Regions from separate parts of the Mesorhizobium sp. B2-4-6 genome, predicted to be linked through region 1. Evidence: riboswitches for the same ligand, from Rfam matches in the RefSeq annotation. Region 1 holds a riboswitch; each other region holds the start of a gene.
What was found. A riboswitch is a leader RNA that binds a small molecule or an ion and turns the genes downstream of it on or off. The one in region 1 is predicted to bind cobalamin.
Positions count from the first base shown of each region.

Region 2: linked by a shared signal. The riboswitch ahead of FJ957_RS12085 (CbtB domain-containing protein) and the one ahead of FJ957_RS26690 (DUF1636 family protein) in region 1 are both predicted to bind cobalamin.
Region 3: linked by a shared signal. The riboswitch ahead of bluB (5,6-dimethylbenzimidazole synthase) and the one ahead of FJ957_RS26690 (DUF1636 family protein) in region 1 are both predicted to bind cobalamin.

Region 1 is NZ_VFVI01000014.1:33,319-42,863, reverse strand. Features, by position in the region: gene FJ957_RS26700 (bifunctional helix-turn-helix transcriptional regulator/GNAT family N-acetyltransferase) at 74-1,009, shown strand; gene FJ957_RS26695 (AraC family transcriptional regulator) at 1,046-1,879, opposite strand; cobalamin riboswitch at 2,113-2,319, shown strand; gene FJ957_RS26690 (DUF1636 family protein) at 2,410-2,898, shown strand; gene FJ957_RS26685 (ABC transporter ATP-binding protein) at 2,895-3,683, shown strand; gene FJ957_RS26680 (ABC transporter substrate-binding protein) at 3,716-4,663, shown strand; gene FJ957_RS26675 (iron ABC transporter permease) at 5,056-6,042, shown strand; partial or broken gene FJ957_RS26670 (phosphatidate cytidylyltransferase) at 6,050-6,229, opposite strand; gene FJ957_RS26665 (MarR family transcriptional regulator) at 6,358-6,837, shown strand; gene FJ957_RS26660 (HlyD family secretion protein) at 6,834-8,036, shown strand; gene FJ957_RS26655 (DHA2 family efflux MFS transporter permease subunit) at 8,448-9,545, shown strand, end outside.
Region 2 is NZ_VFVI01000003.1:401,476-411,020, reverse strand. Features, by position in the region: gene FJ957_RS12105 (mandelate racemase/muconate lactonizing enzyme family protein) at 1-71, shown strand, start outside; gene FJ957_RS12100 (DUF2934 domain-containing protein) at 170-493, shown strand; gene FJ957_RS12095 (PilZ domain-containing protein) at 710-982, opposite strand; gene FJ957_RS12090 (histidine phosphatase family protein) at 1,132-1,704, opposite strand; adenosylcobalamin (AdoCbl) riboswitch at 1,790-1,933, shown strand; gene FJ957_RS12085 (CbtB domain-containing protein) at 1,934-2,143, shown strand; gene FJ957_RS12080 (CbtA family protein) at 2,246-2,986, shown strand; gene FJ957_RS12075 (hypothetical protein) at 3,038-3,622, shown strand; gene FJ957_RS12070 (DMT family transporter) at 3,688-4,635, shown strand; gene FJ957_RS12065 (AraC family transcriptional regulator) at 4,695-5,597, opposite strand; gene FJ957_RS12060 (SDR family oxidoreductase) at 5,701-6,456, shown strand; gene FJ957_RS12055 (hypothetical protein) at 6,616-6,951, shown strand; gene FJ957_RS12050 (hypothetical protein) at 6,989-7,138, opposite strand; gene FJ957_RS12045 (hypothetical protein) at 7,385-7,567, shown strand; gene FJ957_RS12040 (YkvA family protein) at 7,627-8,007, shown strand; gene FJ957_RS31810 (hypothetical protein) at 8,155-8,316, shown strand; gene FJ957_RS12035 (hypothetical protein) at 8,445-8,666, opposite strand; gene FJ957_RS12030 (hypothetical protein) at 9,142-9,324, opposite strand.
Region 3 is NZ_VFVI01000011.1:120,452-129,996, reverse strand. Features, by position in the region: gene FJ957_RS24290 (hypothetical protein) at 1-91, opposite strand, end outside; gene dxs (1-deoxy-D-xylulose-5-phosphate synthase) at 242-2,149, opposite strand; gene FJ957_RS24280 (pirin family protein) at 2,271-3,191, opposite strand; gene FJ957_RS24275 (DUF2277 domain-containing protein) at 3,201-3,467, opposite strand; gene FJ957_RS24270 (exodeoxyribonuclease VII small subunit) at 3,513-3,764, opposite strand; gene FJ957_RS24265 (histone deacetylase family protein) at 3,768-4,694, opposite strand; cobalamin riboswitch at 4,809-4,986, shown strand; gene bluB (5,6-dimethylbenzimidazole synthase) at 5,029-5,760, shown strand; gene FJ957_RS24255 (hypothetical protein) at 5,761-6,744, opposite strand; gene FJ957_RS24250 (TetR/AcrR family transcriptional regulator) at 6,874-7,467, opposite strand; gene FJ957_RS24245 (MFS transporter) at 7,588-8,808, shown strand; gene ribB (3,4-dihydroxy-2-butanone-4-phosphate synthase) at 8,994-9,545, opposite strand, start outside.

The sequences.
Region 1 (9,545 bases):
TCGTAAGGTCTGACCTATTCGTTGACTCAGTCAACTAAATGATTGATCCTGTCCAAGACAGGAGGAAATCCCCATGACGATCCACGACCGCCCCGGCAAGGAGCGCATCGACACGGTCCGGTCCTTCAACCGATTCTACACCCGCCAGATCGGCCTGCTCGACGAGGGCCTGTTGAGGAGCCCGTTCTCGCTGACCGAGGCGCGGGTGCTCTATGAGCTTGCGCATCGCGACGGGCTCGTCGCCAGCGACCTGATCCGCGAGCTTGGCCTCGACCCCGGCTATGTCAGCCGTCTTCTCAAGAAATTCGAGGAGCGCGGCCTGGTCGAGCGCGAAGCCACCGAGGCGGATGCGCGCCGCGCCTCGATCGCGCTGACGCCCGCGGGCAGGCAGGCCTTCGCGCCGCTCGACCAGGATTCGCACGACCAGGTGCGGGCGCTGCTCGATCGCCTGGCGCCTGTCGACCAGGAGCGGCTGGTCAAGGCCATGCGCACCGTACAGGAGCTGCTCGGCGACAAACCCGAACCGACGGAAGCCTACATCCTGCGGCCGCTCCAGGTCGGCGACATCGGTTGGATCACGCGCCGCCAGGGCATGCTCTACACGCAGGAGTATGGTTGGGACGGGACCTTCGAGGCGCTGGTCGCCGAGATCCTTGGCGAATTCGTCAAGAAGTTCGATCCGAAGTGGGAGCGTGCCTGGATCGCCGAGCGCGCGGGCGAGGTTGTCGGTTCCGTCTTCGTCGTGCGCAAGTCGCCGGAGGTGGCGAAGCTCAGGCTGCTCTATGTCGAGCCATCGGCGCGCGGCCTTGGCATCGGTGCGCGCCTGGTCGACGAAAGCATCGCCTTCGCGCGCGCCAAGGGCTACAAGACGCTGACCTTATGGACCAATGACATACTGGGCGCGGCCCGCCGCATCTATCAAGCAGTGGGTTTCAAGCTGGTCGACGAGGAACGCCACCATTCGTTCGGCAAGGACCTTGTCGGGCAGACGTGGGATCTGGAACTTTAGCTCTTTGCCTTCTCCCACAAGGTGAAGGGAAGGCGCTCACCCCTTCACCGGCAACCAGATCTCCAACCCGCCATTGCCGGTGCGCGCGTCGAATTCGGGTCCATAGCGCTCGAATTCCGGCGCGTCGGCGATTTCGTGGCCGGATGGCGGCAGCCAGCTGTTCCAGATCGTGTTGATGGTCCGGCGGATGGCCGAGATGTGCTCGCGATGCGAGAACACCGCGTATTTCCGCGCCGGCACCCGCACGCGATAGAAATCCTTCGGCAGATCGGAGAAATCCGTCACCTTGACCCCGACGACATAGTCGAAATTGCCGGCATCGTCGCCATTCGTGCACACGCCGTAGAAGACGCCAGGCACTTCGCCTGGAACGTTGCCGATATAGGGTGCGAAGCGCTGCCATTGCATTGGAATGCCGGCGCTGGTCTCGCAGCTGTAGCGCTCGCCGAGACCGGCGATGAGGAAGGGGCGGCTGGTCTCGAAGCGCGGCGGCTCGAGAGTGGTGAGAAGCGAACTGTCCATCAGAATGGGCTCCACGAGGTCGAGGTTTTGGGTCGAGCCTTGCGCGCGCACCAATTCCGGCGTGGTGCCGAACGCCTCGCGAAAGGCCCGCGTGAAAGCCTCATGCGAGCCGTAGCCGGCATCGAGCGCGACCGAAAGAATATCGGGCGCGCCGCCGGCCAGCTTGCGCGCCGCTTCGCTCAAGCGGCGCGCTCGCATATAACCCATGACCGATCGTCCCGTGGCGGCGCCGAAGGCGCGCGTCACATGGAAGCGCGACACGCCGCTGCTTGCCGCTATTTCGTCGAGGCTGATCGCGTCCGGCAGATGGCTTTCGACAAACCACAGCGCTTTCTCGGTCGGGTTCATGGTTCCTCGCATCTGGCGGGGCGACACTAGTCCCCGCACCGGCGGCCAGTTTGATCGAAATTGCGCTTCGAGCGAAGTCGAATGACGTTGACAAGCCAAGGCAGCGTATTCTATCTGGTAATGTTATTACATATCAAAACGAAGCAGGCGACTTGCGGCACCGACACGAGGATCCCGCCATGTCTTTCGCGCGATGGGCGGACAGAAGCCGTTGCGACTCGCGCGCGGACAACCTACGATGGTTGCGTCATGGTCCTCGAGCCGCAAGGCGAGGGGTGAAAAGGGAACACGGTGAGATCCGGTCTGGATTGAACCCGTGGCTGCCCCCGCAACTGTGAGCGGCGAGTTCCATCCGAAACGCCACTGGCCGGCAAGGCTGGGAAGGCGGATGGCGCAACGACCCGCGAGCCAGGAGACCTGCCATCGACATGAGTTGACCGGACGGGGTGTGCCGGGAGGAGACGCGGGCGCCGGTCTTGTCGGCCGGCTCGTCCAGCATCCTTCCGTCGCCATTTTGGAAAGTGACGGAAATGTTGGACGCCTCGAGAACAATTCCAGGAAAAGTGTGTAGCGGTTTTCCGTCTGGAATTGCGTCAAAACAAAGAGATAGAGCGGTTCGCCGTTTCCGTGAAACGGTGAAACGCTCGAGCCATCGCATCATCGTCTGTTCTCTGTGTCGCGATACCGTGACCGCGTTGAGGTCCGGCGAGGGTTTGTGCGCCGACCTGCGTTCCATGCTTTCCTTGCAGCCGGCGCCTTCCTTTGCCGTCGAGACCATCGACTGCATGGCGGGTTGCGCGCGGCCGCTCACCGTGGCCTTCAAGGCGCAAGGCAAAGCCACCTATCTCTTCGGTTCCATCGACAGGGGCACCGACGCCGGCGCGCTGGTGGAATTTGCCAGGCTCTATGCCTCGCTGCCCGACGGCTGGTGCAATTCCGGCCAGCGCCCGGCAAGGCTCGCCGGCAAGATACTGGCGCGCATCCCCGCCGCGGGTAAGGCCAGGGAGCAAGGCCGGTGAGCGCGCCCCTGCTTGAAGCCCGCGATCTGGGCGCCACGGCAAACGGCCGGACGCTGGTCGAGGATGTCAGCCTGTCGCTGGCGGCGGGTGAGCGCCTCGCCATCATCGGCCCGAACGGCGCCGGCAAGACGACTCTGCTGCGCATGTTGTGCGGGGCGTTGTCGCCGAGCCACGGCGAGGTTCGCCTGGCCGGGCGCCGGCTGGACAGGATCACCGCCGCCGAGCGGGCGCTCCGCATCGCCGTCGTCGGCCAGACGGACCAGCCGGATCCACGGCTGGCGCTCATCGACTATGTCGAGCTTGGCCGCGTCCCGCATGCCGGCCTGAGGCGCCGGCACGACGACCGCGACATCGTCGTCGAAGCACTGCGCCGGACCGGGCTCTTGCCACTGCTCGCGCGCAGCATCGGCTCGCTCTCCGGCGGCGAGCGCCAGCGCGCGCAGCTCGCCCGTGCCATCGCGCAAGAGCCGAAGATCCTGTTCCTCGACGAGCCGACCAACCACCTTGATCCGCGCGCCCGCGCAGAACTGCTCGAACTGGTGGCCGAATTCAGCATGACCGTGGTCGCCGTGCTGCACGATCTCGCCTTGGTGGCGCCCTTCGCCACCAACGTCGCGGTGATGAGCAACGCCCGGCTGCACGCGCTGGCGCCGCCCCGCGAGGCGCTGGCGCAGCCGCATATCCGCGAGGTTTTCGGCATCGACGTGCTGCGCCTGCGGCACCCGACCGAGGACCGCGAGCTCACCGTCTTCGAACTGCCCACGCGCGCTTCCTCGTCATCCTGAGCCTGCCCAACCCAAACAAGGAGCACCACCCCGTGAAACGCCTCGCTTTGTCGTTTGCCTTCTCGCTTCTCGCCTCGGCCGCCTTCGCCTTCCCGGTCACCGTCGACAGCTGCGGCAAGCCGCTCACCTTCGATGCACCGCCAAAACGCGCCGTCATCCAGGACCTCAACATGGCCGAGATGGCCTTCGCGCTGAAGCTGCAGCCGTCGATCGTCGGGCTTACCGGCATCACCGGCTGGTACAAGGTCGGCCCCGAGTTCAAGGCGGAGCAGGGCTCCATCCCGGAGCTGGCGCCAAAATATCCGACGCTGGAGAACCTCGTCGCCGTGCAGCCGGATTTCTTCTTCGCCGGCTGGTACTACGGCATGAAACCGGGCGGCGAGGTCACGCCCGACACGCTCGCCCCGCACGGCATCAAGACGCTGGTGCTGACCGAAAGCTGCGTCCATCTCGACAAGAACCGGCCCGCCGCCTCGATGGACTTGCTCTATGGCGACGTCGAAAAGCTCGGCAAGATCTTCGGCAAGGAGACGGAGGCCGAAAAGCTGGTCGCCCGCTGGAAGGCCGAGCTTGCCGATATCACCGCCAAGGTCGGCGACCGCAAGGGCACGCGCGTGTTCCTCTACGATTCCGGCGAGGACAAGCCCTTCACCGCCGGCAAGTTCGCCATTCCCAACGCCATGATCGCAGCCGCCGGCGGCGAAAACATCATGGCCGACATGGAGACGAGCTGGGGCAACACCGACTGGGAGACGGTCGCCTCGCGCAATCCGCAGTTCCTTATCCTGCTCGATTACCAGGATGGCGGCGGCTACAGGAAGCTGCTCGATTTCCTTAAAGTCCATCCGGCCATGAAGCAGACCGACGCTGTCAGGAACGAGCGCTTCGTCGCGCTGCGCTACGCCGAGCTGACGCCCGGACCCGCCAATATCGAGGCGATCGGCAAGATCGCCAGGGCCATGCATCCGGAAGCGTTTTAGGCCTGGAGTTCTGATGGGGTGGGAATGGCTTCATTGACGGATCGCGTGCCTGTGAATCGACCGCCTTGGAGATTGGCCAAAACACTCGCGACTTCGTCATCCACGGGCGGAGCAAGGAGCGAAGCGACGCGGCGCAGGCCCAAGGATCCATTCCGTAACGCCGAGGCGTTGCCGCTGCTCAGAATTCCGCACCGCGGCACTTCTCGCGCCAGGTCACGGCATGGATTCCAGGGTCTACGCGGTGCTTCGCGCCTGCTTCGCCCTGGAATGATGGGTGGACCGCCCCTTGCGGCATCGACGAAGTCGCGGATGCCTCGGCTAATCCCGAACGCCGGGATCGCGGCGGCAGGTCCCACGCCGTGAATCTGCGCCGCCGATCGTTCGCTTTGGCCATGATGCTTGGCGCTGCGCTGCTGGTCGCGCTCGGGCTGCTTTCGATCGCCTATGGCTCGACGCTGATACCTCTGCGCCAGGTCGTTGGCGCACTGGCGCATGCGGCCGGACTGGGCAGCCAGAGCCCATCCGGCCCGGTCGGCAGCATCGTCGTCGACCTGAGGCTGCCGCGCACGTTGCTGGCGATCGCCGTCGGCGCCGGCCTTGGCGTGGTCGGCGCGCTGCTACAGACGGTCACTCGCAACGACCTCGCCGATCCGTTCCTGTTTGGCCTCTCCTCGGGCGCGGCGGCGGGCGCGGTCTCCGTCATCACCGTATTCGGCGACACGTTCGGCGTCTGGACGCTGCCGCTTGCCGCCTTCACCGGCGGCGTGCTGGCGGCGACGATTGTGCTTCTGCTGGTGTCGCGGGTGAAGGGGCAGGGGCCCGAGCGGCTGATCCTGGCCGGCCTCGCCGTCTCATTTCTATTCACTGCCTTGACCAACTATCTCGTGTTCGCCGGCGACCAGCGCGCCGCCCATTCGGTGTTGTTCTGGACCATGGGCGGGCTCGGTCTTGCCCGCTGGGACAATATCGGCCTGGCGGCGCTTGGCGCTGGCATCATCCTCGCCTATGGCCTGTGGAACCACCGCCGCTTCGATGCTTTCCTCGCCGGCGAAAGCGCCGCCGAGAGCCTTGGCGTGTCGGTGGCGAGGATGCGCCGCGCGACATTCCTCGTCGCCGCCCTGGCGACCGCCATTCTCGTTGCCGTGGCCGGCGTCATCGGCTTCGTCGGCTTGATGATCCCGCATCTCAGCCGGCCGCTCTCCGGCCCCTTGCATCGCAATCTGGTCATCGCCTGCGCGCTGTTCGGCGCCATCCTGCTGTTGGCGAGCGATCTGCTGGCCCGCACGCTTTTGCCACCGCAGGAACTGCCGATCGGCATCATCACCAGCTCGCTCGGCGCGTTCTTCGTCGTCACCTTGCTGATGCGTAACCGGCTCTGACCGGTTATTAAACCGTCCAGAAATGGTGCACGATGTGGAATAAGATCGGCGCAGCGAAGACCAAGCTGTCGGTGCGGTCGAGCATGCCGCCATGACCTTCGATCAGGTGGCCCCAATCCTTGACGCCCTGGTCGCGCTTGATCGCCGAGGCGACGAGTCTGCCGAGAAATCCCATCGTGCAGGCGACGAAGGCATCGGAGCTATCTTCACCGGACGCTAACCATCGACGCATCGGAACCCTGATATCTCGATTTGCCGGCTTCTTGCACAAAGCATCCACTTGAATAGTAAGCACGCTTATTATATGTATCGCTCATGGTTTCAGATGGTATCGACAGATTGGGGTTTTTGATCCACGACGTGCAGCGCCTGATGCGCAAGCGTTTCGAGGTGCGTGCCAGTGGGTTGGGCCTTTCCTCGGCGCAATGGCGGCTGATGGTGCGTGTTGCCAAGGAAGAAGGCATCACCCAGGCGCGGCTGGCCGAGCTGCTCGAAATCGAGCCGATCAGTGTCTCGCGCCTCGTCGACCGCATGGAGGAGGGCGGCTGGATCGAGCGCCGCCAGGACGCCACCGACCGGCGCGTGCGCATGATCTTCCCGACCGACAAGGCGAGCGCCGCTTACGCCGATGTCAAAAGCCTTGCCGGCGAGGTCTATGAGGAGTCGTTGACCGGTGTTTCGCCCGAAGAGCGGCGCATCCTGATCCGGGTGTTGGACACCATCGTGCGGAACCTGACGGACGGCGAGGCATCGTCCCTCGAAAAGATAAAGAGCAGGGAAGGGGCAGCGGCATGAGCGCGGTAGCCAAGCGGGAAGACGACAACGTCACGAAGCTGGGTGCGCCGGCGCAGCCGGTCGCTGAGGCGCCCGCACAGCCGGCGGCCACTCCGGTCGCGGTGGCGCCTGCGCCTCAGCCGGCCCCGGTCGCGCCGAAGAAGAAGCGTCGCCCCGGTCGCTTCCTGTTGATGGTCGCGCTGCCGCTGGCCCTGCTCGTCGGCGGCGCGTATGTCTGGGTGACAGGTGGGCGCTATCAGGAAACCGAGAACGCCAACCTGCAGCAGGCCAGGATTTCGGTCGCTTCCGACACGGCCGGTCGTATCGTCCAGGTCGGCATTGCCGACAACCAGATGGTCAAGCAGGGCGACCTTCTCTTCGTCATCGATCCCGAGCCTTACAGGATCGCGCTGGCCCAGGCCGATGCGGCGGTCGCCGCCGCGCGCCTCAACGTCGAGCAGCTGCGCGCCGCCTACAGCCAGGCGACGGCGCAGGAAAAATCCGCCTCCAGCGAAGTCGACTATGCGCAGTCGCAATATGGCCGCGCCGCCGATCTCGCGCAGAAGGGCATCAACGCCAAGTCCTCGCTCGACCAGGCCCGCAACGACCTCGACAAGGCCAAGCAGCAGCTGGCCGTCGCGGAGCAGGGCATCGTCAGCGCCAAGGCGGCGCTCGGCGGCAATCCGGACATCGAGACCGACAAGCATCCGACCGTGATGGCGGCCTTGGCCACGCGCGACAAGGCCGCCTACGATCTGGCGCAGACGACGGTGAAGGCGCCGGCCGACGGCGTCATCTACCAGGCCGCGTCCTTCAAGGTCGGCCAGTATGTCTCCGTCGGCACGCCGCTGTTCGCGCTGGTCGAGACCGGCGACACCTGGATCGACGCCAATTTCAAGGAAACCCAGCTCACCAACATGAAGCCGGGCCAGAAGGCCGAGATCGTCGTCGACACCTATCCGGGCCGCACCTTCGAGGCGATCGTCAAGGCGATCGGCGCCGGCACGGGCGCGGAGTTTTCGCTGCTGCCCGCGCAAAATGCCACCGGCAACTGGGTCAAGGTCACGCAGCGCATTCCCGTGCGCCTGGAACTGACCGATCCCGATGCCAAAATGGCGCTGCGCACCGGCATGAGCGCCACCGTCACCGTCGACACCGGCGTGGCGCGCGGCCTACCGTCGATCTTCGGCCACGCCGCGGCAGGGGAGCACGCGCAGTAACGACAGCGAGGCCCGTCGCGACGCGGCGGGCATTGAGGGGATTGGTCTGATGGGAGGAGTGACAAGGATCAGCGAGGCAAGCCGCATCGCGGCTGGTCCGAAAGCCGAGGCCTCGTCGCGGACCCGTCGGTCCTCAGGTTTCCGGGCGGCAGCAATCCGCTCTGCCAGAGACTTTCAGTCGATGTAACCCCCACATCGATAATCGCGTCCCACCGCGATGAAGGTCTCTCAACGGAAGGCTTTGCCGCCCGGAAACCTAGAGCCGGATGATTTCAGGTCTGTTCGACCTGAAATCTGAATCCGCCTCTAAATCAAAGAGATAGAGCATGATGTCGTCCGAAAACCGCTTCACACTTTTCGGCATCATGCTCTAGTCTACACGTTTTTGTTACCTGCTGGAAGTTCAGCACCATGAGCACGCCCGAAGCCTTCAAGGAAGTGCCGCATCGCGGACTGATCACGGTCGCGCTGATGCTGGCGACGATCATGCAGGCGCTCGACACCACGATCGCCAATGTCGCGCTGCCGACCATGACAGGCGACCTCGGCGCGTCGCCCGACAACATCAACTGGGTGCTGACCTCCTATATCGTGGCCGCGGCGATCATGACGCCGGTTACCGGCTGGCTTGCCGACCGGCTTGGCCGCAAGGAGCTGTTCCTCGCCTCCGTTGTCGGCTTCACCATCTTCTCCATGCTCTGCGGCCTTGCCTGGAGTCTCGAGACGATGGTGCTCTTCCGGCTGCTGCAGGGCGTGTTCGGCGCGGCCATCGTGCCGCTGTCGCAGACCTTCCTGCTCGACATCAACCCGAAGGAGCGCCATGGCCAGGCGATGGCGATCTGGGGCGCCGGCATCATGCTTGGGCCGATCCTGGGGCCGACGCTCGGCGGCTGGCTGACGGAAAACTTCAACTGGCGCTGGGTGTTCTTCATCAACCTGCCGGTCGGCATCCTCGCCTTCCTCGGCATGGCCGCCTATCTGCCCGTCGTCGCCAAGCGCATGCGCGGCTTCGACTTCTTCGGCTTCGCCATGCTGTCGATCGGCGTCGGCGCACTGCAGCTTCTGCTCGACCGCGGCGGCGAGGTCGACTGGTTCAACTCGGCCGAGATCTGGATCGAGCTCGCTCTGTCGCTCACCGGCTTCTGGGTGTTCATCATCCACACGGTGACGTCAGAGCATCCCTTCATCGATCCAAAAATCTTCCTCGACCGCAATTTCGTGACCGGGCTGGGCTTCATCTTCATCATGGGCGTGCTGATCCTGGCTTCGATGTCGCTGTTGCCGCCGATGCTTGCCAATATCTTCGGCTACCCGACCGTGACCATCGGCGTCGTGCTGGGTCCGCGCGGCATCGGCACGATGATTTCGATGCTGGTCGTCGGCCGCATCATGCACAGGATCGATGCCAGGATCCTCGTCGCCATCGGCTTCCTGCTCACCGCGCAGTCGCTCTATACGATGGCGAGTTTCACGCCGCAGATGGACAATTGGCTGATCATCTCTTCGGGT
Region 2 (9,545 bases), on a different contig from region 1:
AACGGCCGGGGCTGGGCGTGAAACCGGAGCCCGGCATGTTCGGCAAGCCGGCCGCCATCTACGGGCCCTGAGCGGACGCGCCTGGAACAGCGCCGGTCGATCACCTTCGCGATGCCACGGATCGTTCCGCCCTGTCCTGCGTTCTTGTGACACGCAAGGAGGAATGGCGATGGACGACGATCGGACCGAGAAGATCAGGCAACGTGCCTATGAGATATTTCAACGCGAGGGCGGCGTCCTCGGCAATCACGAACGGCACTGGCAACAGGCCGAGTTGGAGATCGACCGCGAGGCGGCCCTGCCGCTGACAGCGGACGATGCTCTGCCCGAAACGCGCGAGATCGACAGCGCCGATGTGCTCACGGTGGAGGCGCTTGCCATGCGCACCGGCATTTCCGGCGACGAGGCGCAGGAACTGCTCGACCGGCTGGGCAACGACCGCGCGGCGATCGAGCAAGCGGCGCGGAGTCTGAAAGCGAAGGGGCGGAGTTGATCCTCACATTAAAATCGAGCGCGAGTTGAGGTGGGAAGCACGGCCTGCAACAGGTAAATGGCGAGCAGCGCCACCCAAACGGCTGTCCTGCTCATTCGCAAATCCCTGCTGGTCCGGCAGTGGACGCGCTCGCGGCGGCTGCGTTCCCGATATGCCAGGTTGCACGTCGCCTTAGGCAGGATCAAATCAGAAATTGCTGAGCGGCGAGCCCGCGCATCAGTCCTTCGGCGCGTTGCTGTAGAGCGCCACGCCGACGCGGTCGTTGCGCCGCCACCGCACCCAAGCGCGATAGGCCGTATCGTCGGCCGGGACCTCGAGCAGGAAGCGGTCTGGGATCTCCACATCGGCGCCGATGCGCAATTCCGCACCTTGCTCGTGCTGATTTCTGACCGAGCAGCCGATCCTAACGCCGGCGGCGATGATCGTGGCTTCCTTGAGCACGAATTCGCGCGCATGAAGACGGCGCTCGGTCTCGGGAAAATTGGCCATATCCGACGGGCTCCTCAGGCAAGGCTCTCCTCGCAACCGGGCAGCACCATAGCAGCGAGGCGTTTCCGTTCCGTTAGCAATCACTGAAACGCGGAACGGCAGCTTCATAGGCCGACCGCGTTCATCGGGATCTTTCACGCCCAGAGGGTTCAACCAGAGACGATGACACCGCTCGCATGCAGCACCCAGCGGCGGCCGTCGCCGCGGAACTCGGTGAGCGACAGCGGCTCGATGTCGATCTTCCAGACCGAGGAAAGCGGCGCGCCCAGAACATGCACCATGGCCGCGCGGATCGGCAGGGCGTGCGTGAGCGCGATGGTATGACCGCTCTCGGAAGCGAGGCGCTCCATCAGCGCGGCGCCGCGCCGGGCGACGGCGGCAAGCGATTCGCCGCCATGGGGCGCCGCGTCCGCATCGGCGAACCAGGCCGCCATGCCTTCCGGATCCTCTGCCTGCACCTCCTCGAAGCCTTTGCCGGCCCAGCGCCCGAAGTCCTGCTCACCAAGCAGCGGCTCGACCGTCGCCTCGAGGCCGAGCGCCTCGGCCGTCTGCCGCGCGGCAAGCGCCGGACTCGTCCAGACGCGGTCGGCGCGGCGCAGCGAAACGGCCAGCGCAACGGCGCGGTCGATGGCTTGCAGTTCCAGCCCCTCGTCACTCGGAAAGCGCCCCTTGCGCATGGACTGCGTCGCGCCGCTTGCGATCATCGTAAGGCGGGCGAGCATCCCAAAACTCCGTGGTCCAGTGAAATTTCGGCCGCGCGAAGCCGTGTTGGCCATTACATGTCGTTGACAGGCGAACGAAGTGCTGACAAGTGTTTTAGCGCTATACGGGATTGGAAGCCGGTGCGAGTCCGGCACGGTCGCGCCACTGTGATCGGCACCAGCCGAAAGTCAGGCCTTATTCCGCAGCATTGTTCGATCAACGGGACGCAGTATCCCACGGGAGGTCAATATGTCCGACACCACCTTCGCCCCCAGCTACGGTCCGGTTGCGATTCCGGTTCGCGAGCTTCTGCCCTGGGCCATCTTCGCCGGCCTGCTGTTGATGCTGGCGATCTATTTCGTCGGGGCGGAAGAAGGCGCGACGTCGCTGATCCGCGGCACCTATGTGCACGAATTCGTGCATGACGGCCGCCACCTGCTCGGCTTCCCCTGCCACTAAGGCGGTTCAGCATCGCTGAACTTGCTTCGATTCTGGTCTAACGCGATTCCGGACGGAAAACCGCTACGCACTTTTCCTGGAATTGCTTAGAGGGTTAACGACATGGTCGGAAAACTTTTGCTGCGCGGCATGCTTGTCGGGCTGGTTGCGGGGATTCTGGCATTCGCCTTTGCCCGCGTCTATGGCGAGCCGCAGGTCGACAAGGCGATCGCCTTCGAGGAACAGCAGGCCCAGGCGACCGGCGAGGCGCCGGAGCCCGAGATGGTCAGCCGCGTCACGCAGGCCGGCATCGGTCTCGCGACCGGCGTGCTGGTCTACGGCGCCGCCCTCGGCGGGCTGTTCTCGCTGGTCTTCGCCTATGCCTATGGCCGTCTGGGTTCGCTGGGCCCCCGTGGCACTTCGGCGCTCATCGCGCTGCTCGGCTTCCTGGCCGTGATCGTGGTCCCCAGCCTCAAATATCCGGCGAATCCGCCCGCGGTCGGCAATGCCGAGACCATCGGCTACCGTACCGAGCTGTTCTTCATCATGATCGTGGTCTCGATCGCGGCGATGGTGGCGGCGGTTGGATTGGCGCAGCGGCTGTGGACCCGGCTCGGCGCCTGGAACGCCTCGATCGTGGCTGGGCTGGCCTTCCTCGTGGTCTTCGCGCTGGTGAAGGCAGCCCTGCCCGACATCAACGAAGTACCGGAGAACTTCTCGGCGACGGTGCTGTGGCAGTTCCGCGTCGCCTCGCTCGGCATCCAGCTTGTGCTATGGACCGTCGTCGGGCTCGGCTTCGGCGCGGTTGCCGAGCGCGTGGTCGCGGCGCGCGACCAGCGCAGCCCTGCCCGCCGCTTCGCCTGAAATCCGATGCGTCGGCCGCCACGATTCCTTGCCCTGGCGGCCATTTTCTTTTTGGCGACCGCCCTTTCGATCATGACGGCGGGAGCACCCGCCGAAGCGCATAGCGGATCCTTCGCCCCGCCTCCTCCCGGCATCCAGATCCCGAGCCTGACACACGGCCAGATGGCCGTGATCGCCCGCTACCGCGGCGAGATCCTCGAGCTCGCCCAGCGCCAGACCGCAACCGACCCGACCTTCCGGCGGCTCTACAATCACGGCAATCTGCAATTCACCTATTGCCTCTGGGGCCTGATGCCGGGCAGCCTCGGCGACGAGGAGAGCCCCTTCAACGAATGCAGCCACGCCTACCTCGCCACCGCCAAGGCGCTGCTCACCCATATGGCGACGATGCCCTCAGCCGAACGCAACGCGAAAGCACTGATCTCCGATATCGACGCCGACATGGTGCGCAGCGGCGCGTCGTGGATCCTGTGCCAGTATAGCGGCGAGGCTTTCAGCACCGGCGCCGTCGTCGAGCCGAGATGGCGCGACATGGTCTTCCACCTGCCGAGCCTCTGCGTGCTGCTTGCCACGATAGCGGCGCTCGCCGCCGCCGCATGGTCCATCTTCGGCACGCCGCGCGCCCGCGCGGCCTAGCCGAGCACTGCGCGCCGGCGTAAGCATCGGCAATTGTCCGGTTCCCGGATTCGCAGCCGCCAGCCATGTTCGCCCCCGAAGCCTTCGCCATCACCGCCGCCTTGTGCAGCGCGCTGAGCTCCATGTTCCTGAGCGAGCTCAAGGGCCGCGTTCCCCTGCTCCAGCTTGCCCGCTGGCAGATGCTCGCAACCTTCGTGATGACCGGCTCGGTGTCGTTGGCGATCGGCGGCTGGCACACGATCGGACCAAGGGAGTTCTGGCTGCTTGCCGGATCGGGCTTCGCCGGCATCAGCATTGCCAGCACGACCTATTTCGCCACCATCTATTCGGTCGGCCCGCGCATCACGGCGTTGCTCTTCTCGCTTACCTCGCCTTTCGCCCTGGCACTCGGTTATCTCGTGCTCGGCGAAACCATCAGCCGCTGGCAGGCGCTGGGCGTGGCGCTGGCGCTTGCCGGCATCGTGCTTGCCATCGGCATGCCGCGGCGGTTCCTCAAGCGCGGCGACCTGGCGCCGGCGATGCCGGTCGTCACCCCTTCCACCGTGCCGGTCAGCACGGCGCCCGGCCCGCCGCTCACCGGGCGCCTGGGACCTGGCATCGTGCTCGGCGTCACGACCGCATTCGGCCAGGCGATCGGCACCCTTTTGGCGCGGCCGGCCATGGCCGCCGGCGTCGAGCCGTTCAGCGCCATGGCGCTGCGCTCGGGCCTAGCCGTGATCCTGTTCATCGCGCTCGCCGCGACGCCGTTCGGCAGGGGCAAGCGGGAGGCCGTCCAGTTCGGCACGGTCGGGCTCGCCGTGCTTTCCGCCTTCGTCGGCACCTCGCTCGGCATGTCCTGCCTGATGGCCGCGCTGCGCACCGGCAATGCCGGCATCATCTCGACGCTGTCCTCGATGACGCCGGTCATCATCCTGCCGATGGTGTGGCTGCGCAGCGGTCAGCGGCCGACCGCGGCCGCCTGGGCCGGCGCGCTGCTGGCCATCGCCGGCACGGCGCTGATCAGCGTTAGGTAGATCAAACCGGCCGCCGCGAGCCCGCTGCCGTGGCGGCGAGAGCAGTCGACATGCGGAACCTAGTGCGCCGCCGACCGGGCATAACGGCCGGGTGGCTGGCCGACATGACGGCTGAAGGCGGTGCTGAACGTGCTCGCGGAGCCATAACCGACTCGCGCGGCGACCTCGGCGATGTCCGCCTGCTCGCGGCGCAACAGGTCCTTCGCCAACGCCATGCGCCAGGCGAGCAGATATTCCATCGGCGGCACGCCGACGCCGCGCACGAAACGGTCGAAGAAGGCGGATCGCGAGAGCGCCGCCTCCTTCGCCAGTTCGACAATCGTCCACGGCCGCGCCGGATCGGCATGCATCCGGCGGATCGCCTCGGCAAGCCGCGCGTCGCCCAAGCCGCGCAGCAGGCCGGCCGGCGCGTCGGGCGCCTGCGTCTGCCGCAGGGATTCTACCAGCAGGATTTCCACCAGCCGGGCGAGCACCAGGTCGCGCCCCGCATGCCGCCCAGAGGCCTCCTCGATAAGCAATTTGACCAAGGTCGACAGCCGATCGACGCCGCGGACATGCACCTGACCGGGCAGCAGCGAAACGAGCAGGCCGGAATCCTCGCCATCGAACAGGAAATAGCCGCCAAGCATGCGCAGATCCGGGGGGCCGTCCTGCTTGCCGTGACGCAGCTCTTCCGTTGCCGCCGCGGCAAGGTTGGGATCGATCAGCGTCGGAATGACCGGCTCGAAGCCCGTCATGGTGAAGCCAGGCGTGGTCGGCAAAAGGACGAAATCGCCTGCTTCCAGCGTCAAAGGCGGCTGGCCGTCCACCGCCAGCCGACAAGCTCCCTCGATGACCATGGCGAAGCTTGGATGGCCGAAATCCGCGTAGCGGACGCCCCAGCGCCCGGCACCGCTGATGCCCTTGGTGAATACGGCGCGCGGCCTGAGCAGGCCTATGACTTCGGATAGTGGATCGACCATATCCGGACTTTTGCAAACAAAATGCGGACTGTCAATTGTAGATAGTCCTGAATTTTGCGATAAACCTTGCCGCAGTGAACACCAAGCAACAAGGACCAATCCCATGAAAACCGTCCTGATCACCGGCGCTTCCTCGGGCTACGGCCTGGAAACGGCGCGCCATTTCCTCTCGAATGGCTGGAACGTCGTTGCCACCATGCGCAGCCCCCGCGATGACGTGCTGCCGCATTCGCCGTCACTGCGCGTGCTTGCGCTCGACGTGACGGATGACAACAGCATCGCGGCGGCGGTCGAGGCGGCCGGGTCGATCGACGCGCTGATCAACAATGCCGGCATCGGCGTCGCCGGCGCTTTCGAGGCAACGCCGATGGCGCATATCCGCAAGGTCTTCGAGACCAATACGTTCGGCGTCATGGCGATGACCCAGGCGGTGATCCCGCAGATGCGCGAGCGGCGCTCCGGCGTCATCGTCAACGTAACGTCGAGCGCCGCGCTTGCCCCCTTCCCGCTGGCGGCGCCCTATACCGCGAGCAAGCAGGCAATCGAAGGCTTCACGGGCTCGCTAGCGCTGGAACTCGCGCCCTTCAACGTGCTCGCCAAGCTGGTCGAACCCGGCTACGGCCCGACGACAAGGTTCTCCGCCAACACCGGCGTCAATGTCCAGGATCTCATCCCGGAGGCCTATGCCGATTTCGCCAAGGCAATCTTCGGCAATCTCGCCAATCCGGCGATGACCGGGGCGCTGACCACCAGGGAAGCCGATGTCGCCGAAAGCGTGTGGCGGGCCGTCAACGACACGACCGGCACGCTGCGCTTTCCCGCCGGCGCCGATGCGGTCGCCCTGGCGCTGTCGGCCTGAGGGCAGCGGGCAAACGCCGGGGGTCAACGCCGGCCTCTGCAGGCGGCCGGCGGCAACCAAATGCTTGTTTTGCCGTTTATTTCAGCGGCTGCCGACACACAGCGTGGCGCCAGCCGGCTCCGTCGGCGAGATACCGCCGAGGGCGGAAAGGAGGCCGCGATGACACGGCCGGCAGTGGAGATAGGCGACAGGGTGGCTGTCATCGCCACGGTGGTCGAACGCACCGAGGACCGCGTGATGCTGAGGCTCGACGGCGACAGCCATAAATATTCGATGGTCGAGCCCAATGCCAAGGCTGGCGACAAGCTCAGACTCGAGGGCGAAGTCGTGCATGTCGACGAGGATCTCGGACGCACGACCGTGCAGGTTCTGGGGCGCGTGACCGTCGACACCACGTCGATCGAGATGGTGACGCGACGTTGCGACCTGGACCATATCGGCTCGAACGTGCCGGGCCACCCTCGCCCACGCACCCCGCCGCGACCGCATGGGTGAGCCGGGGCTGCGACTCTGTCGTGGGACGATGACCGGTCTAATGGCGCTTGAAATACTGCACTTCGCGTTCGTGCTTTTCCGCCGCTTCGCGCGACTTGAAGGTGCCTAGATTGCGGCGCTTGCCGGTTCTCGGATCGGTTTTACGCGAGTAGAGCCTGTATTCGCCGGATTTCAGCTTGCGGATCATGGCGATCTCCTTGTGGACCAGGAATCTAACCCGCTGGAGCCGTCGCGGTTCCAGGCAGGCCATCCAGCCCGCTCGCGGCCCGGCCGAAAAAAAAGCGCCGCTGTCGGTGAACCATTTCACGGACGTAAACGACCCAATGTCGGAATCGACGCCGCAGCGACACGATTAAGTCGGATTATTTGCATTCAAATGACTTTGGCGACGTTATGCGGATGTCGCCGAAGTGCCGGATCTGAGGAGGGTGAGATGGTTACGGCGAAGCTTCACGGCGTTGAACTCGTCAGGGGCCAAAAGTGGACGGTGCGCGTCACCGCCTACGGCACGACACTCATATTTCCCTTCGAAGCCGAGCAATATGCGCGCTCCTATGCCGATGGCCAGGCTTTCCGCCTCGGCGTCGAGGTTGTCGAGTTGAAGGACTGCGCCTGAGAGGCCGAGCCATCGATCGCCAAATGGCCTGAAGACCCGCGCACCCATATATAAGCGGCATGTCGATACTCGATACGGCGAAGCGGTGGGCGCGCAAGATCAAGCGCGATGTGGTTGCGCTCTGGATCGCCGCCCGCGATCCGCGTGTGCCCTGGTATGCAAAAGCCGCCGCGGGCGCAGTCGCCGCCTACGCGCTGAGCCCCATCGATCTTATCCCGGATTTCATCCCGATCATCGGCTACCTGGACGACCTGCTGATCGTGCCTGTCGGCATCATGCTCGCGGTCAAGCTGGTCCCGCCCGGTCTGATGCAGGAATTCCGCGAAGAGGCCGAGCGACGCGAGAAGCCGGTGAGCAAGGCCGGGCTCGCCTTCATGATCGCGCTCTGGGTGCTTGCGGCGTTGGTCCTCGCCTGGCTGTTCTGGCCGAAGCCGGCCTAAATCCTTCAGCCGGCGCAGCCGCGCATCCCGGCGGAATCTCACCCGACAGCTAAATTAGCTGTCCCTTGTAATTTATGCAAATCAGGGTCATGCTCGCCGAGCGCGTGAAATGGCAGGCGCAATGGGTGGGTCAACAAGGGGTCAGGCGTGATGGAGTTCGCAGTCTGCTACGACCACAGCGGGTTCGATCTGGCACGGTCGCTCTTCCTCGATGTCACGGCGTTCTTTGCGCTGATGGCGCCATGGGCGGTCGCGCGGCTCATCGAGATGTCGCGTGAGGATGGCGCAGTCGGGCTACAGGCGGTCTGAGGCTCGAGCCACCGTTTTCATTGCTAAAGAGCGGTTCAGCGTTTCGCGGAAGCGCCGAACGGCTCTAACTCTTCGTGCTTATGCAATTCCGGACGGAAAAACCGTTACACATTTTTCCTGGAATTGCTCTAGCCGTTGCGGACGACCTTTCGGATCGACAGGTCGCCGAACAACGCCGAACAGTCGATCTCCTCCTGGAAGTTTGCCTGCGGGTCGAGCACCAGCCATGAAGCGTGGGTGCGAAGATCCTTCAGCCTGGCATTCTTTTGCGCGCGCGCCAGGCGCTCGGCCTCGGCAACCGAGGCCTGAAAAGCCCTTTCGGCCTTGCTATGGTGAAGGATCCTCGACATAGCGGCGGAAAACGCGCTTGCCCCGCTTTTCGTTCCGTCGAAAGCGGCGGGTCGGACGCCTCGACCCTAACGCGTTCCCGGATCGACGGTGGCGCGGCGGAAACTCCATGCGTCACGATACCCGCGAAGGCGCATTTCTTTAAGTTTGCGCCCTGTTTCAAGCGGTATCGAGCATGAGAGCGCGCCGGATCGGCGGCTGGGGTAGCCCGGCTTGCCTTGGCGGTAAAAGAGTACGGCTCTTTGACAGACAAGCCGGGCTAAAGCGCCGACCATTGGGTTTCCTTGGGGGGAAGCCGGCGCACGGATAGAGTGTCCGTTTCCCGTTGCGCCCGCAATTGTCGCTGAGGTCCTATGCGCCAGCGCAATGGTCCGACCGGCTGGAGACGTGATGCCGCAATTCCGGACGGAAGGCTGCGGGGAAGCGCCGAGCCTAACCGCTCACACTTTTTGCTGGAATTGCTCTACGCCCGAACGCTCAAGCCCCCGTAAGACCGCCCTTTTGCAGCGCCCTCCTGACGAAAAGCTCGGCGTGCTGCGCCCATTCCGCTTCAGCGACGTCGTTCTCACGAACGGACTGCCTGAAAGCTTCCCGCAAAGCCTCGAGCTCAAAGATCGACAGCCGCTGGTTTCTTTTTTGTTTTTTTGTGCCGGCGTCCATAGTGCGTTGCCAAGAAGCGCAAGGTGAAGCCCATCGTATATGCGGCGGCCGTTCGACCCATCAACACCGTGGCCCTGACTTCTTTTGGGGGCAAATTTTGCCGCGTCTTCTGCCGCGAGGGTGCGGCTCGGCCTGCCGAATGTGGACGGGTTGCATGCCGATCCATCCGACAGGTCCGCCGCTATATGTCTCCACCTACAACGCCCGATAAAAAGACCGCC
Region 3 (9,545 bases), on a different contig from region 1:
CCTTTTCAAGGTTGCGGTCGTAACGCGTTTCGGCTGTCGCCGGCGCGGCCATGCCCGCCAAAAGCGCCATGCCGCACAGAAGCGTTTTCATTTTTGTTATCTCCCTGCCTGGCTCGAACTTCTAGCAGGGCGCCGTTGAAAATCGGCCAATAGACAGGGTAAGCGAACCGCCAAACGGGAGCGTTAACAGATAGTTACATCCGGAAGCCGGCAAAACGATTCAGGGTCTTGAAGTCCTGATTCAGGCGCGCTGCGCCTGAACGCCACGGCCGAGCGTCGCGAAGACAGTGCGCACGATACCCGCCGAATCCAGGCCGGCATCGGCATACATCTTTTCGGGTTTCGCGTGGTCGGTGAACGCGTCCGGCAGTACCAGCGGCCGTACCTTAAGGCCGCTTTCCAGCAGGCCTTCATGGGCCAGGAAATGCAGCACCTGGCTGGCGAAACCGCCAATCGCGCCCTCCTCCACGGTCACCAGCACTTCGTGCGAGCGGGCGAGCCGGCGGATAAGATCTTCGTCCAGCGGCTTGGCGAAGCGGGCGTCGGCGACGGTGGTGGACAGGCCCGCCGCGCCGAGTTCCTCGGCCGCCAGAAGGCAATCCTGCAGCCGTGTGCCGAAGGAAAGCAGTGCGACCTTGGTCCCTTCCTTGAGAATACGACCCTTGCCGATTTCGAGCAGCGAGCCGCGCTCCGGCATGTCGACGCCGACGCCGTTGCCGCGCGGATAGCGGAAGGCGATCGGGCCCTCATCATAGGCAGCCGCGGTGCGCACCATATGGCGCAGTTCCGCCTCGTCCGCGGCGGCCATGACGACGAAGCCCGGCAACGTAGCGAGGAAGGTGGTGTCGAAAGCGCCGCAATGGGTGGCGCCGTCGGCGCCGACGAAACCAGCGCGGTCGATGGGAAAGCGCACCGGCAATTTCTGGATCGCAACGTCGTGGACGACCTGGTCGTAGGCACGCTGCAGGAAGGTGGAATAGATGGCGGCGAAGGGCTTGTAGCCTTCGGTGGCCAGCCCGGCGGCGAAGGTCACCGCATGCTGCTCGGCGATGCCGACATCGAAAGTCCGCTTCGGGAACACCTCGCCGAACAGATCGAGGCCGGTGCCGCTCGGCATGGCGGCGGTGATGGCGACGATACGGTCGTCCTCACGCGCTTCCTGGATCAGGCTTTCCGCGAACACCTTGGTGTAGGCCGGCGCATTGGCCGGCGCCTTGGCCTGCGCGCCGGTGATGACGTCGAACTTGTTGACGCCGTGGTATTTATCGGCCGCGGCCTCCGCCGGCGCGTAGCCTTTGCCCTTCTGGGTCACGACATGGATCAGCACCGGGCCTTTGCCGTTGTCGCGCACGTTCTTCAACACTGGGATCAGATGTTCGAGATTGTGCCCGTCGATGGGGCCGATGTGATAGAAGCCGAGCTCCTCGAACAGGGTGCCGCCGGTGACGTAGCCGCGCGCATGCTCGACCGCCCTGGTGATGGCGCGGTCGGCGCGCTTGCCGAGATAGGATGTCAGCTTCTTGCCGAAATCGCGCAGGCCGAGATAGGCCTTGCCGGAGGCGAGCCTGGCCAGATAGGCGCTCATGGCGCCGGTCGGCGGCGCGATCGACATGTCGTTGTCGTTGAGGATGACGATCAGCCGGGCGTCGAGCGCCCCGGCATTGTTCAGGGCCTCGAAGGCCATGCCGGCCGACATCGAGCCGTCGCCGATGACGGAAATCACATTGTTGCGGCCGCCCGACAGGTCGCGCGCCATGGCCATGCCGAGGCCGGCCGAGATCGAGGTCGACGAATGCGCGGCGCCGAACGGGTCGTATTCGCTCTCGGCGCGCCGGGTGAAACCGGAGAGGCCGCCCTCCTGGCGCAGCGTGCGGATGCGCTCGCGGCGGCCGGTCAGGATCTTGTGCGGATAGGCCTGGTGGCCGACGTCCCAGATCAGCCGGTCGTTCGGGGTGTCGAAGACATAATGCAGGGCAACCGTCAGCTCGACGACGCCGAGGCCGGCGCCGAGGTGGCCGCCCGTCTGCGAGACGGCGTCGATAAGCTCGGCGCGCAGTTCGGCGGCAAATTGCGGCAGCGCGCCCTCATCGAGCGTCCGCAAATCCGCCGGAATGCGGACTTTGTCGAGCAGCGGCGTGTCTGGCTTCACTCGGGCGCGTCCTGCGTCAATCGATCGACACGGCGCTATCAGCAGATTGCGCCATAATCATGCGCGGAATAGGCCGCCGGCGGACGAATGTAAATGCGCGCCAGTGACGCGCAAGCGGACCCTAATTCTCCGGCAGCGGGATGAACTCTTCTTCATCGCCGGGAACGATATCGAAGCGGCCTGTCTTCCATTCCTGCTTGGCCTGCTCGATGCGTTCCTTCGAGGACGACACGAAATTCCACCAGATGTAGCGCTTGGAGCCGAGCGAAGCCCCGCCGAACAGCATGAAATGCGCGCCGCGCTCGGAGGAAACGATGATCTCCTCGCCCGGCTTGAACACCAGGAGCCGCTCGGCCGGGAAAATATCGCCGGCGATCGAGACGTCGCCTTCCAGCGTGTAGATGGCGCGCTCCTCGGCATCGGCCGGGATCTTCACGCTTGCACCCGACGCTAAGCGCAGATCGGCATAAAGCGTGTCCGAGGCGGTCGCCACGGGCGAGTGCAGGCCTGAGAACGCGCCAATGACGACGCGGCCGCTGACACCCTCGGCATCGATCTGCGGCAAGCGGGCCACCGACGTGTTAGCGAACACCGGGGCAATCTCCTCCTTGCTGTCGGGCAGCGCCAGCCAGGTCTGCAGGCCGGAGACCGACATCGGCGCGCCGCGCAGTTCTTCCGGCGTGCGCTCGGAATGAACGATGCCGCGCCCGGCTGTCATCAAATTCACGTCGCCCGGCGCGATCACCATTTCGGTGCCGAGCGAATCCCGATGCCTGATCTTGCCGTCGAACAGGTAGGTGACGGTGGAGAGGCCGATATGTGGATGCGGGCGCACGTCGAGCGCATGGCCGGCGCGCAGGATCGCCGGCCCCATGCGGTCGAAGAAGATGAACGGCCCGACCAGACGGCGCTTCGCCGTCGGCAGGGCGCGGCGCACCTCGAAGCCGCCAATGTCCTTGGCGTTGGGCACGACCATCAACTCGATCTGGTCGCAGGCGAAGGCATCGCCCGGTTCAGGATCGTTTCCCGGAAAGAAGCTCATGTCGGATCCTCAGGCGAAACGCAGCGCCGACCTGGCCTTCGCCTTGGCAGCTTCTTCCTCGCGATTGCGCGGTTCCTGGTTGGTTTCGAGCGAATCGATCAATTCGCGCGCGATAGCTGTGATCGCCTCGACCGCATGGTGGAAGGCATGCTCGTTGCGCTTGGAGGGCTTGGTCGAGCCGCTCAGCTTGCGCACGAATTGCAGCGCTGCGTCATGCACTTCGTCATTGGTCGCCGGTGGCTCGAAATTGGCCAGGGTCTTGATGTTGCGGCACATAGCTTGAACTCCTTACCTGCTTTGTCTGCCTCACCGTCGTCCAAATTACTCTGCGTCCAACGGCTCCGTTCCTACCGGCTTGCCGTCGCGCGACAGTCTGATCTTCTCGACCTTGTCCTCGGCCGCTTTCAGCAGCCGGTCGCAATGCGCCTTCAGCGCTTCGCCGCGCTCATAGATCTTGATCGACTGGTCGAGCGGGACGTCGCCACGCTCAAGATCATCGACGATCTTCTCCAGCGCGTCGAGCGCCTGTTCGAAGCTCATCGCCTTGACGTCCTCATTGTCTTCCAATGCCATACCCTATCCCTTCATCAGCCGCCCGACATGGGCGGCGACTGAAAATGCCAGTCCCTGCAGATCGTAGCCGCCTTCCAGCAAGCTGACGAGCCTGTTGGAGCTGTGGCGGCCGGCGCGTTCCATCAATTGCCCGGTCGCCCAGTCGAAATCATCCTCGGTCAGGTTGATCTCCGCCAGCGGGTCGCGATGGTGCGCGTCGAAGCCGGCTGAAATGATGATCAAGTCCGGCGCGAACGCATCGATCGAGGGCAGCACACGCGACAGGAAGGCGTCGCGGAACAGGTCGCTGCCGGTCTGCGGCGCGAGCGGCGCGTTGACGATGTTGCCGGCGCCGGTTTCGCTTTTCGCTCCGGTACCGGGATAAAGCGGCATCTGGTGCGTCGAGCAATAGAGAACCGACGGGTCGTCCCAGAAAATGTCCTGGGTACCATTGCCGTGGTGGACGTCCCAGTCGACGATGGCGACGCGCTCGGCCTGATGCTTCTTCTGCGCGTAGCGGGCGGCGATCGCGGCCGTGTTGAACAGGCAGAAGCCCATCGCGGTGGTCTTTTCGGCGTGGTGACCCGGCGGGCGGGCGGCGACGAAGACGTTTGCCGCGCGGCCCTCGAAAACATCGTCGACCGCCGCGTTGGCGCCGCCGATCGCCGTCACCACGGCCTGCCAGCTTTTCGGGCTGGCGCTGGTATCGGCGTCGATCGACACGATCCCGCTCTCAGGGATCGCGGCGCGGACACGCTCGACGAAATCCTCGGGATGCGCATAGAGAATCGTTTTCTCGTCGCCTTCGGGCGCCTTGACGCGGTCGAGCGCCGAAAAAGCCTCGTCGTCGAGCACGCGTTCGATGGCGCGCAGGCGGTCGGGCCGCTCGGGATGGCCGGGCGGCGTGAGGTGTTCCAGAAAGATCGGGTGCGTGTAGAGACGGGTGGCCATGGCGCCTAATCTAGGCACCGGCGGCGCGGATGACCATGTTTGAAAGCCGAATGGCTGGGGAAAATTGCGCCAGCCCGTGTCGCTGGCGCCATTGGCGCGGCGCAAGCTTCGCGGTAAGGTTCTTCGCTGCCTGGTGCCCGCGACGCGGGAGAATCGGGAACACGGTTGAACTCCGTGGCGTGCCCAACGCTGTGAGGGGGACCGCGCCGGCAAAGCCACTGTCGATGACGGGAAGGCGCCGGATGCGGGAGGATCCCGAGCCAGAAGACCGGCCCGGCAGACATGGTTTTCCGCTTGGTCAGGCGGGAAATTGCTTGTCGCAAGGGGAAAAGCGATGACGGCAGCAGCGATCGCCGCGAGCGGCGACGACTTTGACCAATTGGCGCGCGACGCGGTCTATCGGGCGATGTTCACCAGGCGTGACGTGCGCAGCCATTTTATCCCCGACGATCTCGACGACAGCGTGTTGGCGCGGCTGATCACCGCCGCGCATCATGCGCCGTCGGTCGGCTACATGCAGCCGTGGAACTTCATCGTCATCCGCGATGCAGGCAGGCGTCGGCAGGTGCGCGACCTGTTCCTCGCCGCGCGCGAGCAGGAGCTGCCGGCGATCGAGGCGGAACGGCAGGCGCTATACCGCAAGCTTAAGCTCGAGGGCATCTGCGAAAGCGCGCTCAATCTGTGCATCACCTGCGACCGGCAGCGGTCGAAGGATTCGCCGCTCGGGCGCTGGCACAATCCGGAGATGGACCTCTACAGCACCGTCTGCGCGGTGCAGAATTTCTGGCTGGCGGCGCGGGCCGAGGGTGTCGGCGTCGGCTGGGTCAGCATCATCGAGACGGAAGCGCTGAAGCAGCTCTTGTCGATCCCGGAACATGTGACGCCGATCGCCTATCTCTGCGTCGGCCGCGTCTCTGCCTTCGCGCCGAAGCCCGATCTCGAGGCGCATGGCTGGGGCAAGCGCCTGCCGTTGCCCGAACTGGTGATGAGCGAGACTTTTCGCGGCGCCGGCGAGGCGCCGCTCAAATCGGCGATCGCAAGGCTAGGCGGTCCTTCGAAATCCTGATCAGGCGGCCCGGGGCGTATCCCAGCGCGAGCCGCCGCCGAAGGAGCCCAGCGCCTTGTCGCGCAGTTCCCTGAACTTGGACGAGGCCTCGGCCAGCCGGTGGTCCCATTCGGGATTGGGCACCTGGCCCTCGATGGCTTCGAAATAGACCTGCATAAGCGAGGCAATGGCGAAGGGCTCGATGAAGGCCGCCTTGAAGGCCCAGGCAAAGACGATGGCGAGCACGAAAGCCCAGCCGGCAAGCTGGCCCGGCATGACCCAGAGGATCGCGGCCGCGGGTGCCAGCATCAAAAGGAAGATGACGAAGGACACGCCCCACATGATCGCCGCCAGCCAGACGGCGTTCTTGACCATGTGCTTGCCGTTCTGGGCGTAGAGGACGACGCCTTGCCTGGCCGTCTCGAAAGGCGTGCTCGATTTGATGCGGATGTTGTAGCCGAGGATGATCTCGTCGACATAGGTCAGCGAGATACGGATGATGGTGTTGATGAAGCCGACCAGGCCGCTCAGGCCCGGGATCGGCAGGAAGGCGGCTATGCCGCCGATCAGGCCGGTGATGGCGCGGATGGCGCCCTTGACCAGCTGGTCGACGACGAAAAGGATGTTGGCCTCGGCGAAACGCTGGGTGACCACTTCCTTGGCATAGGCGATCTGGTTCTGCCCGTCAGGGACATCGTGGCCGTCGATCAGATGCACCATGACGGCGATATGGCCCGCCTTCAGCACATAGAGGATGTATTCGCGGATCCAGTAGACGGCGATCGAGACGACGCCGAAGCCGACCACGCCGCCCCAGAGCGCGAAGGACATCGGGCTGTCCGGATCGGTCGAGATGTGACCGACGCCGTAGCCGACGCTGGCGCCCGTGCCGGTCGCCATGATGTAGGCTACCGTGATGCCGAAATAGACGATCATGCGAAAGACGATGAACGGCCACGTCCGTATCATGATGGACACCGACCTGCCGATGCTGAAGTCCCACATGCCCGACTCCCCACACCTTCAGAGAATGGCCGGGGAGGATGCGCTCGCCCTATTGATTGTCAATCGCGGCAGGGTTGCACCGATCCGAAACCGGTGCACAACCCTATGCTTGGTTACCCAAGCGTGCCGTCAAACCCTCTTGCGCAAGCCTTCAAGCAGTTGCTTGAACGCCGCGATCACCTTCTTCGACGTCGCTTCGGGATCGTTCGAATTGGCGATGCGCTGTGCGGCCTGGCTGCTGGCGCCATTGATCAGCCGTGAGGTCGTCTCAGGATCAAGTTCTGGAACGACCACCCCCTCGTCCTGCAGCTTCGTCAGATGATCGGTCATCGAGGCGGTGCAAGCGCTGGCATTCGGCCACTGCGCCGGGTCGCCGAGCACCGCCGGGCCGTCGCGGAACATGATGCGCTGGATTTCCGGCTCCAGCGCCATCTCGATATAGGTGGTGCATTCATCGACGAAATGCTGCCAACGGGTCGGCGCCTTCGAAGCCACCTCGTTCACCCGCACGGCCATTTCGCCGTCGATCTCGGCGATCACCGCCTGCAGCAGCCCCTTCTTGTCGCCGAAATGATGGTAGAGCGCGCCGCGCGTCAGGCCGGCCGACGCGGTGAAATCGTCCATCGAGGCCTCGGCGTAGCCGACCGTGCCGAAGGCATGGCGGGCGGCCGCGATCAGCTTGGCGCGCGTTTCGGCGATCATCTCCTTGCGCGGTCTGTGCATGGCTCTGGCCCTACTAACATACGCCTCGTATGCCAATTGACATACGCAGCGTATGAACTATCTCACATTCATACGCAGCGCATGTAGTTTTAGTATGCAGCCTTGTCGAGGAGCAGGATCATGCGAAACCCCTATGCGGACATTTTTCGGGCTCCCGGCACGAAAGGCTTTGCCGCGGCCGCCTTCATCGCGCGGCTGCCGATCGCCATGGCGCCGATCGGCATCGTGGCGATGCTGTCGCAGACGCATGGCGAATATTGGCTGGCCGGGGCGGTCTCGGCGACCTACGCCCTTGTGAATGCTGTCTTGTCACCGCAGATCTCGCGATGGGTGGATCAGCTTGGCCAAAGCGCGATTGCCCTGCCGACCACGCTCGTCTCGGTGCTTGCCTTCACGACATTGATCGTGGCGGCCAACCAGCACTGGCCGGCCTGGACCCTGTTCGGGTCGGCGCTGCTTGCCGCCGCCATGCCCAACATCCCGGCGCTGGTCAGGGCGCGCTGGACCGAGATCTTCCGCGATCGTCCCGAGTTGAGCACCGCCTTCGCGTTCGAATCGGCCGCGGACGAACTGGTCTATGTCGCCGGCGCCTCGCTGTCGGTGGGCTTGAGCGCGGCGCTGTTCCCCGAAGCGGGCATGGTGGTCAGCACATTGCTGCTCTCGCTCGGTTCGGCGGCATTCCTGCTGCAGCGTTCGTCCGAACCGCCCATCCGCCCGGCGGAACATGGCGCGACCGGTTCGGCGATCCGCCTGCGGCCGGTGCAGATCATCACCTTCGCGCTGATCTTTGTCGGCGCGACCTTCGCCACCACGGAAGTCACCACCGTCGCCATCACCAAGGCGCTCGGCCAACCGCAAGCGGCGAGCCTCGTCATCGGCGTCTATGCGCTGGGATCCTTCGTGCTCGGCATCATCGTCGGCGCGCTCAGCCTGAAGGCGCCGCTGCAGCGGCAACTGGCGGTCGCGGTCACGGTGATCGCGCTCACCACGCTGCCATTGCTTTTCGCCGACACGGTGCCGACGCTGGCGCTGGCGGTCTTCGTCAGCGGCGTCGCGATCTCGCCGACCTTCATCACAGCCTTCGGCCTGATCGAGCGCCACGTGCCGCCGGCAATGCTCACCGAAGGCGTCACCTGGGTGACCACCGGCATCGGCATCGGCATGGCGCTGGGCTCCTTCGCCGCTGGCTGGATGGTCGACAATTTCGGTCCGCAGAACGGGTTCTGGGTGTCGGTGGTGGCCGGGGCGATCGCGCTGACCACCGTGCTTGCAGGGCAGTGCCGGCTGGCGACGGGCGATTGCGACGCGGACAGGGGCGTAGCGGTGGTGCCTGCGGAGTGACGGTTAGTCGGCCGTCCGATCATCATCGCAGACGTTGGCAGTTAGCCGAGGCCTCCGCGACATCGTCATCCACGGGCGGAGCGACGCGAAGCGGAGACCCGAGGATGACGAAATTCCGGAGGCTTCGGTCAATCAGCAACGCGGGCAGAGCTGCCAGCGGGACGGTGCGTCAGTCCTTCGACAGACTACAGAATCTCGGTCTTGGCGATATGGATGCCGAACCCTTCGAGGCCGACATAGTGGCGCTCGCGCGAGGCGATCAGGTTGATCGAGGAGATGCCGAGGTCCTTGAGGATCTGGGCGCCGAGGCCGATCTCGCGCCATTCGTTCTCGCGGCGGCGGGCTTCCTCATGATCCTCGCGGTCGCCGCTCGCCGGGCGCTTGCGCTCCTGGTGGGCGACGCCGACCGAACCCTCGCGCAGATAGACGATGACGCCGCGCCGGCGCTCGCCCATCGCCTTCATGATGCCGTCGAGGCGATGGCTGGTGCCGAAGACGTCGGTGACGACATCTTCCGAATGCAGGCGCACCGGCACGTCCTCGCCGTCGCGTATGTCGCCGAAGACGACCGCGACATGGTGCATGGAATCCCAGGGCAGCGTGTAGGTGAAGACCTGCGCCTTGCCGCCGGGCGTGTCGATGTCAGAGCAGGCGACGCGCTCGACCAGCGTTTCCTTGCGCTGGCGGTAGGCGATTAGGTCTGCGACCGAGACCTGCTTCAGGCCATGCTGTTCCGC